3 regions of the Rhizobium sp. BK098 genome follow, and region 1 is predicted to be linked to each of the others. Evidence: predicted binding sites of a transcription regulator. Region 1 holds the regulator's gene; each other region holds the start of a gene.
What was found. Region 1 encodes PhoB, which activates phosphate uptake and scavenging genes when phosphate is short. Its sites were predicted from a motif close to TGTCATNNANCTGTCAT; they were not measured.
Positions count from the first base shown of each region.

Region 2: a site for PhoB is predicted at 1,150-1,166, ahead of FHT73_RS10270 (alkaline phosphatase). Genes of this name have one in related genera too.
Region 3: a site for PhoB is predicted at 1,606-1,622, ahead of FHT73_RS03835 (UDP-2,3-diacylglucosamine diphosphatase). Genes of this name have one in related genera too.

Region 1 is NZ_JACHYY010000006.1:119,782-123,060, forward strand. It holds gene FHT73_RS16995 (GcrA family cell cycle regulator) at 252-788, shown strand; gene phoB (phosphate regulon transcriptional regulator PhoB) at 878-1,561, opposite strand; gene phoU (phosphate signaling complex protein PhoU) at 1,593-2,306, opposite strand; gene pstB (phosphate ABC transporter ATP-binding protein PstB) at 2,358-3,173, opposite strand; gene pstA (phosphate ABC transporter permease PstA) at 3,189-3,279, opposite strand, start outside.
Region 2 is NZ_JACHYY010000003.1:196,814-200,092, forward strand. It holds gene FHT73_RS10260 (class I SAM-dependent methyltransferase) at 1-411, opposite strand, end outside; gene FHT73_RS10265 (Lrp/AsnC family transcriptional regulator) at 426-905, opposite strand; gene FHT73_RS10270 (alkaline phosphatase) at 1,206-2,960, shown strand; gene FHT73_RS10275 (hypothetical protein) at 3,035-3,279, shown strand, end outside.
Region 3 is NZ_JACHYY010000001.1:791,081-794,359, forward strand. It holds gene FHT73_RS03830 (NADP-dependent malic enzyme) at 1-1,413, opposite strand, end outside; gene FHT73_RS03835 (UDP-2,3-diacylglucosamine diphosphatase) at 1,688-2,494, shown strand; gene FHT73_RS03840 (MFS transporter) at 2,650-3,279, shown strand, end outside.

The sequences.
Region 1 (3,279 bases):
AGATGCGTCGGGCGGCGCCTATGGCAGAAATGCCACGCCCGGACAGCAAGTTGGGGAAAACCTCGAAATCGATTCCTCAAGATTCCCGCGACTCTTGTCACGGAGTCAGCCTCACACTAGGTTAAAAACCAATTGCTAGACTGCATGCGGCGGAACTAGTCACCACAATTTTAGAGCGTTTCGCGCCTCGATACCATGCGAGGCAATGGTGAGGGATTCTGCCATCGGAAACGCGACAGCGGAGACAGGGCATGAATTGGACAGACGAACGCGTCGAGAAGCTGAAAAAGCTATGGTCCGAAGGATTGAGCGCCAGCCAGATCGCTGCGCAGCTCGGTGGCGTGAGCCGTAATGCCGTCATCGGCAAGGTGCATCGCCTGAACCTCCCCGGCCGAGCGAAGGCGGGCGGCGCGACAACCGCAGCGCGCACGCCGAAGCGCAGCGCAGCGGCACCTCGCGCTGCGACCTACGGATCGCGCGTTGCTACCCGCACGGTGGTTGCCCGCCAGCAGGGCGCAACCATGCTGAAGGAAGAGATCGAGATCGATTCCGTCAACGAAATCCAGTATCGCCCGGCATCGAACGTCGTCGTTCCGATCTCCCGCCGCCTCGGCCTGACGGAACTGACGGAGCGCACCTGCAAGTGGCCGGTCGGCGATCCGCTGAAGGACGATTTCCATTTCTGCGGCAATGAGAGCCCAGATTCATCGCCTTACTGCACCTACCATCAGCGCCTGGCCTACCAGCCGGTGCATGAACGGCGTAGGCCGGCCCAGCCGCGTGGCTGAGAAGCTTGATGACTGAGATAAAGAAACGGGCCCTTGAGGCCCGTTTTCTGTTTCCGCCGCTATGTTGATGCCTGATCGGGTATCCCCGCTCAGGCCTCCATGGAGTAGCCCGCGCCGCGAACGGTGCGAATGACATCCTGCATATTGGAGAAGTTGAGCGCCTTGCGCAGGCGGCCGACATGGACGTCGACCGTGCGTTCGTCGACGTAGATATCGTGACCCCATACGCCGTCGAGCAGCTGCGAACGCGAGAAGACGCGGCCCGGCGAGGACATCAGGAACTCCAGCAGGCGGAATTCCGTCGGCCCCAGCCGCACTTCGCGGCTCTTGCGGTGAACGCGATGGGTTTCGCGGTCCAGCTCGATATCGCCGCAACGCAGCACCGTGGAGAGAACCTCCGGGCGGGCACGCCGCAGCATCGCCTTGACGCGAGCCATCAGCTCCGGCGTCGAGAACGGCTTGACGACATAATCGTCCGCGCCGGTCGAAAGCCCGCGCACGCGCTCGCTTTCCTCGCCGCGGGCCGTCAGCATGATGATCGGCAGGCGCTCAGTCTCCGGCCGCATACGCAGCCGGCGGCAGAGCTCGATGCCCGATACGCCGGGCAGCATCCAGTCGAGGATCAGGAGATCGGGGATGCGCTCCTGGAGACGCAGCTCGGCCTCATCGCCTCTGAGGATCGTGTCGACCTCGAAGCCTTCGGCCTCAAGATTGTAGCGCAGCAGAACGCTGAGCGCTTCCTCGTCTTCTACAACAGCAACTCTCGGAACCATGCGCCTATGGTCTCCTTTCTTCGCTTTCGGATTATTCGGTCACTGCGCCGACGGTATTGGCGGTATCGTCCTTCGGGCGCTCGCCTTCCGGCTGCGCGCCCGTCGCCATGTAATAGATCGTCTCGGCGATGTTGGTGGCATGGTCGCCGATGCGCTCGATGTTCTTGGCGCAGAAGAGAAGATGCGTGCAGGTGGTGATGTTGCGCGGATCTTCCATCATGTAGGTCAGCATCTCGCGAAAGAGCGAGGTGTACATGGCGTCGATTTCCTCGTCGCGTTCGCGGATCGATACGGCCTTGTCCGGCGAGCGGGTCGCGTAGACATCCAGAACTTCCTTGAGCTGGCTCAGCGCCAGTTCGGAGAGATGCTCGATGCCGCGGGCGAGACGGCGCGGGACACCGGTGCCCTGGACGGCGATGACGCGCTTTGCGGTGTTCTTGCCGAGATCGCCGACGCGCTCCAGATCGGATGCAATGCGGATCGAGCCCATGATTTCACGCAGGTCCGCCGCCATCGGCTGACGGCGGGCGATGGTAACGATCGCCTTGTCGCCGACTTCGCGCTCGGCATGGTCGAGAACGACGTCGTCGGAGATGACCTTCTGGGCCAGGGCAGCGTCGCTATTGACCAGCGCGCGTACGCTGTCGCTAACCATCTGCTCTGCCAGGCCGCCCATTTCAGCAATGCGGCGCGTCAGGAACTTCAGGTCTTCGTCATAGGCAGAGAGAATGTGAGTGGAGACCATTTTTCTATCCTCAAGGTGAACTGTGTGAAATGAGCCGCGCGCCTGACATCATCAACCAAAACGGCCCATGATGTAATCCTGCGTGCGGAAATCGTCGGGATTGGTGAACATCTTATCGGTGTCGTTCTCCTCGACCAGATGGCCGAGATGGAACATTGCGGTACGCTGCGAGACGCGGGCTGCCTGCTGCATGGAATGCGTCACGATGACGATGGTGAAATTCTCCCGCAGCTCGTGGATGAGATCCTCGACCTTGGCGGTCGCGATCGGATCGAGCGCCGAGCATGGCTCGTCCATCAGGATGACCTCCGGACTGACCGCGACGGCGCGGGCGATGCACAGACGCTGCTGCTGACCGCCCGATAGACTCGTGCCGGCATCATGGAGCCGATCCTTGACCTCGCCCCAGAGACCGGCCTTCTGCAGGCTGGTCTCGACGATATGCTCGAGATCGGCCTTTGAGCGATGCAGGCCATGGATGCGCGGGCCGTAGGCGACGTTCTCAAAGATGGACTTTGGGAATGGGTTGGGCTTCTGGAAGACCATGCCGACGCGGGCGCGCAACTCCACCACGTCGATGCTGTCGTCGTAGACATCCTGATCGTCGAGCGTGATCTTGCCAGTGACCCGGCAGGTCTCGATCGTATCGTTCATGCGGTTGAGGCAGCGCAGGAAGGTGGACTTGCCGCAACCGGAAGGGCCGATCAAAGCCGTGACGGTATTGGCGCGGATCTTCAGATTGACGTCGAAGAGCGCCCGCTTGTCGCCGTAGAACACAGAAACGTCCTGGCCGATCATCTTGTAGGGGATCGTCATCATCTTCCTGGACAATGCTTTTTCGCTGGCGGCTTCCGTCATCATGTTCATTTCGTGCGCCCTCCCTTACCAGCGCCGCTCGAAGCGGCGGCGCAGCAGGATGGCGCCGATGTTCATCGCGACGAGGAAGAAGAGAAGCACGATGATGGCGCCGGAC
Region 2 (3,279 bases), on a different contig from region 1:
GCTGAAAGCGCCGGAGCCGCAGCCGAGGTCACATACTCTTCTATACTTGTGAACAGTTGCACGAAGGCTGGTGAGCGCCTGCAGGCATTTTAGTGAGTTCCGCATCCCGAATGCACGCATAAAGGCATCGGCGGCGCGGCTATAGTCGAATATCTCTATCTGACGCCTGCTTTCGACGGCATTGCGCAAGGCGATGGAATCGTTGCTGGGATGATACAGATGATTGCATCTGAGCAGGACTTCGGCAAATTCTTCGAAATGCCGCGTCTGTACATCCGTGGTCATGCAAGCCGATCCTCGCCAAGGAGATTGTCTTTGGTATGATTGGAAGGGCTGTATGCGCAGAAAGCAACCCCTCAAAACTTGCCCTTGACGCTCAACAGGGCACGGCCGCGTGGCGGTGACCGCCAAGCGCCTTCGCCATATCAGCCGTGCGGCAAATGAACCGGAAATCCCTCGAAGGTCTTGAGGGTATCGAGGACGATCGCCGTCTTCACATGCTGGACCGATTCATGCGGAAGCAGCACGTCGTTGACGAAGCGGGAGAGATCGGTGAGCCCGCGGGTGGCGACCTTCAGGTGATAGTCCATTTCGCCCGTCAACGCATAGGCTTCCAGCACCTCGGGCAGACCGTTGATGAGCTGCGAAAACCGGCGGGCGTTGTCCCTGTTGTGAGTGGCAAGCGTCACAGAAATGACCACGAGCATGTCCAGCCCCAGCCTCTGCCGGTCGAGATTGGCCTGGTAGCTGCGAATATAGCCCTCCGCCTCCAGTCGCGTGCGGCGGCGCGAGCATTGCGAAGGCGATAGCGCGATGCGTTCACCCAGCTCGTTGTTCGTCAGTCTGCCGTCTTTCTGAAGCTCCTCCAGCAGGCGTAGATCCAGTTTATCGAGCTGTTCTTCCATTGCGAAAAATCCTCAAAGTCCTCACGAAACGTGCGTAATATTTTCCCCTTCGGTTAAGATAGCAAGTTTTCACTCACGGTGATCGGTATAGCTTGCATGATAATGGATTGCGGATGACGACGAATTGACGGGACCGTTTGCATGTGTACGCAGCATTTTAGATGCGGCACATACAATCAGGATTGCTTATCGGTTTCTGTTTTGGAATTAGTGGTTGTGGAAAGTTGACCCATTTTTACATGATTGTCATCTGGCTTTTATATGTGGGGAGCGGGAAGCAACCAAACGCAGGGGGTGTAAATGCGTAAACTTCTTCTCGCCATGATGTCTGCGACCATAATGTCCGGCGCAGCCCATGCAGCGACAGTCTATCCGTTGGACCGGGCAACGGTACTCGCCGGCTCTCCGTTCGATTTCAAGGTGGAATTCAGCCAGGTCGTGAAGCCGGAAGACGTGAAGGTCACGGTTAACGGCGAAAGCTACGACGCGGTTTTCGGCAAGGCGGCTGATTTCGTCGGCGAAGAAAAGGGTGCTGAGGACAAAGTTCTCGGATCTGCCCTGATCCTGCGTGGCGTCAAGCTCGCAAAGCCCGGCCAGTACAAGGTCGAGGTTTCGGCCGGCGACGAGAAGAAATCCGTCAACTGGGATGTTTATGGCACTTCGGCGACGCCGAAAGCCAAGAACATCATCTTCCTGCTCGGCGATGGTCTCTCGGTTGCGCATCGCACCGGCGCCCGCCTCATGTCCAAGGGCATGACCGAAGGCAAGGCCAATGGCCGCCTCGCCATGGACGACATCCCGCCGGTTGCCTTCATCGGCACGTCCTCGACCTCGGCGATTGCCACCGACAGTGCCAATACCATGTCGGCTTACATGACCGGCCACAAGTCGGCCGTGAACGCCCTCGGCGTCTATGCCGACCGCACGCCAGCAAGCCTCGATGATCCCAAGGTCGAAACCATCGGCGAGGCCCTGCGCCGCACCGGCAAGAAGTCGCTTGGCATCGTCACCACGGCCGAAGTCGAGGATGCGACGCCGGCAGCGCTCGTTTCCCATACCCGCAAGCGTGGCGACAAGGCCGATATCGTCGGCATGATGTATGACGTCAAGCCGGATGTCCTGCTCGGCGGCGGCTCGGCCTATTTCCTGGCGAAAAGCGTGCCCGGTTCCAAGCGCAAGGACGATAAGGATTATATCGCGCTCTTCAAGGATGCCGGCTATGCCGTTGCGACCGACAAGAACGAACTGGCGGCTGCCGCCGGCTCGAACCAGGACAGGCTGCTCGGCCTTTTCCATACCGGCAATCTCGACGTCACGCTCGACCGCGAATTCCTCAAGAAGGGCACTGTCGACAAGTTCCCGAACCAGCCTGGCCTCGTAGATATGACCAAGATCGCGCTCGACAAGCTTTCCAAGAATCCGGATGGCTTCTTCCTGATGGTCGAGGGTGCGTCCATCGACAAGATGAGCCATCCGCTCGATTGGGAGCGCGCTCTGGTCGATACGATCGAGTTCGACAAGGCCGTTGCCGTCGCCCGCGAGTTCCAAGCCAAGAACCCGGATACGCTTGTTGTCGTCACCGGCGACCACACGCATGGCGTCTCGATCATCGGCACTGTCGACGATAACAAGCCGGGCACAGAAATGCGTGAGAAGGTCGGCACCTATGCGGCTGCCGGCTTCCCGAACTATGAGGACAAGGATGGCGACGGCTATCCGGACCGCGTCGACGTTTCGCGCCGCCTGTTTATCGCCGCCAACAACGGCCCTGATCACTACGAGACCTTCCGTCCGAAGCTCGATGGTCCTTTCGTTCCGGCGATCCAGAACGAGAAGAAGGAATATGTCGCAAATGAAGCCTACAAGGATGTGCCCGGCGCCGTCTTCGTGCAAGGCAACCTTCCGAAGGACGAGGACAGCGGTGTCCACGCCGTCGATGATGTCGTGCTCCAGGCGGCAGGTCCAGGTGCCGAAGGCTTCCGTGGTTACATGGAACAGAGCGATGTCTACCGGGTGCTGGCCGATACTTTCGCGCTCGGCACCGAAAAGATGTAAGTCCTGACAGGCCATGTGAATAGGGCAGGCGGTGTCGAAACCGCCTGTTTTCTCCATTTTTATGAGGGTACGCGATGTCGAAGCATCAGATCGCCACCATCAATCGTCGAGACTTTCTGGCCGCCGCCGCAGCCTTGCCTGTCATGGGCATTGCGGTACGTGCCAATGCCTCCGAGAAACTAGGCTTCGGCGAGCTCTACAAGAGTTTCGGTCCGCTCGGGCTCGAATTTTCCGACAAGGTCAAGCAGTCGAGCGGCAAGGACGTCGCCATCAACGGCTTCATGGCGCCGCCCTTGAAGGCGGAGGCGGCCTTCTTCGT
Region 3 (3,279 bases), on a different contig from region 1:
GGCGCGCAGCACGCGTTCGTCCTCGCCTTCGGAAAAGACGACGCGCTTGCGCTCGGCAATCTTCGCGGCGGCAAAGATAGGCTTCATGACGAAGCCCGAACGGAAGACGAAGCGGTTGAGCTCGTCCATATAGGCGTCGAAATCGGTGATCGGACGCAGGGCGACGCCGCTGTCTGCGGCTGCCTTTGCCACGGCGGGCGCGATGCGCAGGATCAGGCGCGGGTCGAAGGGCGAGGGGATCAGGTAATTCGGCCCGAAGACCGGAGTTTCACCGGTATAGGCTCGCGCCGCAACATCGGAAGGCTCCTCGCGGGCAAGTGCTGCGATGGCGCGCACGGCGGCCATCTTCATCTCTTCGTTGATCGTCTTGGCGCCGCAATCGAGCGCACCGCGGAAGATATAGGGGAAGCAGAGGACGTTGTTGACTTGGTTCGGGAAGTCCGAGCGGCCGGTGCAGATCATCGCGTCGGGGCGGGCGGCGCGGGCGAGATCCGGCATGATTTCCGGCGTCGGATTGGCGAGCGCCATGATCAGAGGCTTTTCGGCCATCTGCGCCAGCAGTTCGGGCTTCAGCACGCCGGCGGCGGATAGGCCGAGGAAGACGTCGGCGCCCGGAATGGATTCGGCCAGCACGCGCTTGTCGCTGTCCTGAGCGTAGACGGATTTCCACTCGTCCATCAGGACGTTGCGGTCCTTGTAGACCAGGCCTTCGATATCATGGACCCAGATGTTCTCGCGCCTGGCGCCGAGAATGACGAGCAGGTTGAGGCAGGCAAGCGCGGCTGCGCCCGCGCCGGAGGCGACGATCTTGACGTCTTCGATCTTCTTGCCGGCCAGTTCCAGTCCGTTGAGGATGGCGGCGGCGACGATGATGGCGGTGCCGTGCTGATCGTCGTGGAAGACCGGAATTTCCATTTTCTCGCGCAGGCGGCGCTCGACGTCGAAGCATTCCGGCGCCTTGATGTCTTCGAGATTGATACCGCCGAAGGTCGGTTCGAGCGCCGAGACGGTGTTGACCATCTCATCGACCGTCGGGGCTGCGATTTCAATGTCGAAGACATCGATGCCGGCGAATTTCTTGAAGAGAACGGCCTTGCCTTCCATGACTGGCTTGGAAGCGAGCGGGCCGATATTGCCGAGGCCGAGCACTGCGGAACCGTTGGAAATCACCGCTACGAGATTGGCGCGGGACGTGTAATAAGCGGCCGTTTCCGGGTTGTCGCGAATGGCAAGACAGGGCGCGGCGACGCCGGGCGAATAGGCAAGCGCCAGATCGCGCTGGTTGCCGAGCGGTTTGGTGGCCTGGATTTCAAGCTTGCCGGGGCGGGGATAGCGATGGAAATAGAGCGCCTGTTCGTCGAAATCGCCACTCGCCATGTTTTCGGCTTTTTTCGAAGTGTCGTGCGTATCCATCTCGCTGTCTCCATTCCTGCCTGCGCTTTGAGTCTTCTGCATACATCAATCGCTTCGCCTTCACAGTATGCAATTGAGGTCACAAAGCGTTTTTGTCGTGACAAAACTGAATTGCCTTTTTGCAAGAATTGAGCGGCGCGCGTCCCTTGGATCGAACGCTGCGCTCGTGGCTGAGCCGTCAAGCACAGGGATTGTCATCTTCCTGAAACACGAGTCTGGTTTTGGAATAGCCAACGTAGGATAGGGCACGGACATATAGTTCGTGAATGAAAACATGGACCCCCGGCATTTCCGAACGCTATTCATTTCTGACGTGCACCTCGGCTCGAAGGCCGCCAAGGCGGACTACCTGCTCGACTTTCTCCGTCATCACGAAGCCGATACCATCTTTCTGGTCGGTGACATCGTGGATGGCTGGAGACTGAAGCGAAACTGGTATTGGCCTCAGCACTGCAACGACGTAGTCCAGAAGCTCCTGCGCAAGGCGCGCAAGGGCACGCGCATCGTCTATATACCCGGCAATCACGACGAATTCCTGCGTGACTTCCCCGGCATGCATTTCGGCGGCATCGAGGTGGCGCAGCGCGCCATGCATGAAACGGCCGACGGCAAGAAATATCTCGTGCTGCATGGCGATGAATTCGATGTCGTCGTCCGCAATGCCCGCCTGCTCGCCTATCTCGGCGATTGGGCCTATGACATGGCAATCCTGATCAACATCGGCCTTGCAGCGGTACGCCGCCGCCTGAACATGCCATACTGGTCCTTCTCGGCCTGGGCGAAACTGCAGGTAAAGCACGCCGTCAATTTCATCGGCGAATTTCAGCGTGTCGTCGCCGAAGAGGCCAAGCGCAACGATGCCGATGGCGTCATCTGCGGCCATATCCACCATGCGGTGATCGAGGATCTCGATGGGATCCGTTACATCAACACGGGCGACTGGGTGGAAAGCTGCACGGCGATTGCCGAACACGAAGACGGCACGTTCGAGCTGATTACCTGGCAGAATATTCTTGAGACGGAACCGGTTGGCTCACCTGTCGAGGAAATGCCGCGGGCACTCGGGGCACAGGCAGCATAATTCTGCGCCTGTTCACAGGCTTGCTAATAGCTTGTCATAATTATTGAACGCCTACAGCTTCGGTTTTTCCGATATAGTACGGCTTTGGCCACTTCTCGCCATAGTCGTATTCTCGATAGCGTGATAGGGACAAATAAGTTCCCTTCAGGTCTGTCATGATTCCCGCGATCAAGTCCTTCCAGGGCGAGGGTGCGCCTCCATATTTCCGCTTGCGCACTGCCTTGTCCTACTGCGCTCCGTTGTTCGTCAACGGAATCGCCCTGCCGTTTTTCCCCGTCTGGCTGGCGGGGCTGAATTTCAATGATCATGAGATCGGCCTGGTGCTCGCCATTCCTATGGTCGTTCGGGTGCTCGTGACTCCCATTATCGCGGTGCTCGCCGATCACATGACGGAGCGGGCGGATGTGCTGCTATCGTCGGGTGCACTGTCGCTGCTGACGGCTGTCGCGCTCTACTGGACGAGCGACTTCTGGCCGGTGCTTCTGGTCTACGGCATTCAGGGCGCCACCTACGCGCCTTACGTGCCTGTGGTTGAGTCGATCGCCATGTCGGGCGTGCGCCGCTGGGGCTTCGACTATGGCTCCATGCGGGTCTGGGGATCGATCACATTCATCCTGTCGACCCTTCTCGGCGGCCAGCTGATCGGCATTTGGGGCGGCACCACTGTCTTGCCCGTAATGGTGGCCGGATTCATTCTGACGACACTGATGGGGTTTTTCGCACCGCGAATCGGGCCGACGCGCCGGCGCAACCTGCCGATCAATCTGCAATCTCCGACCGGAAAT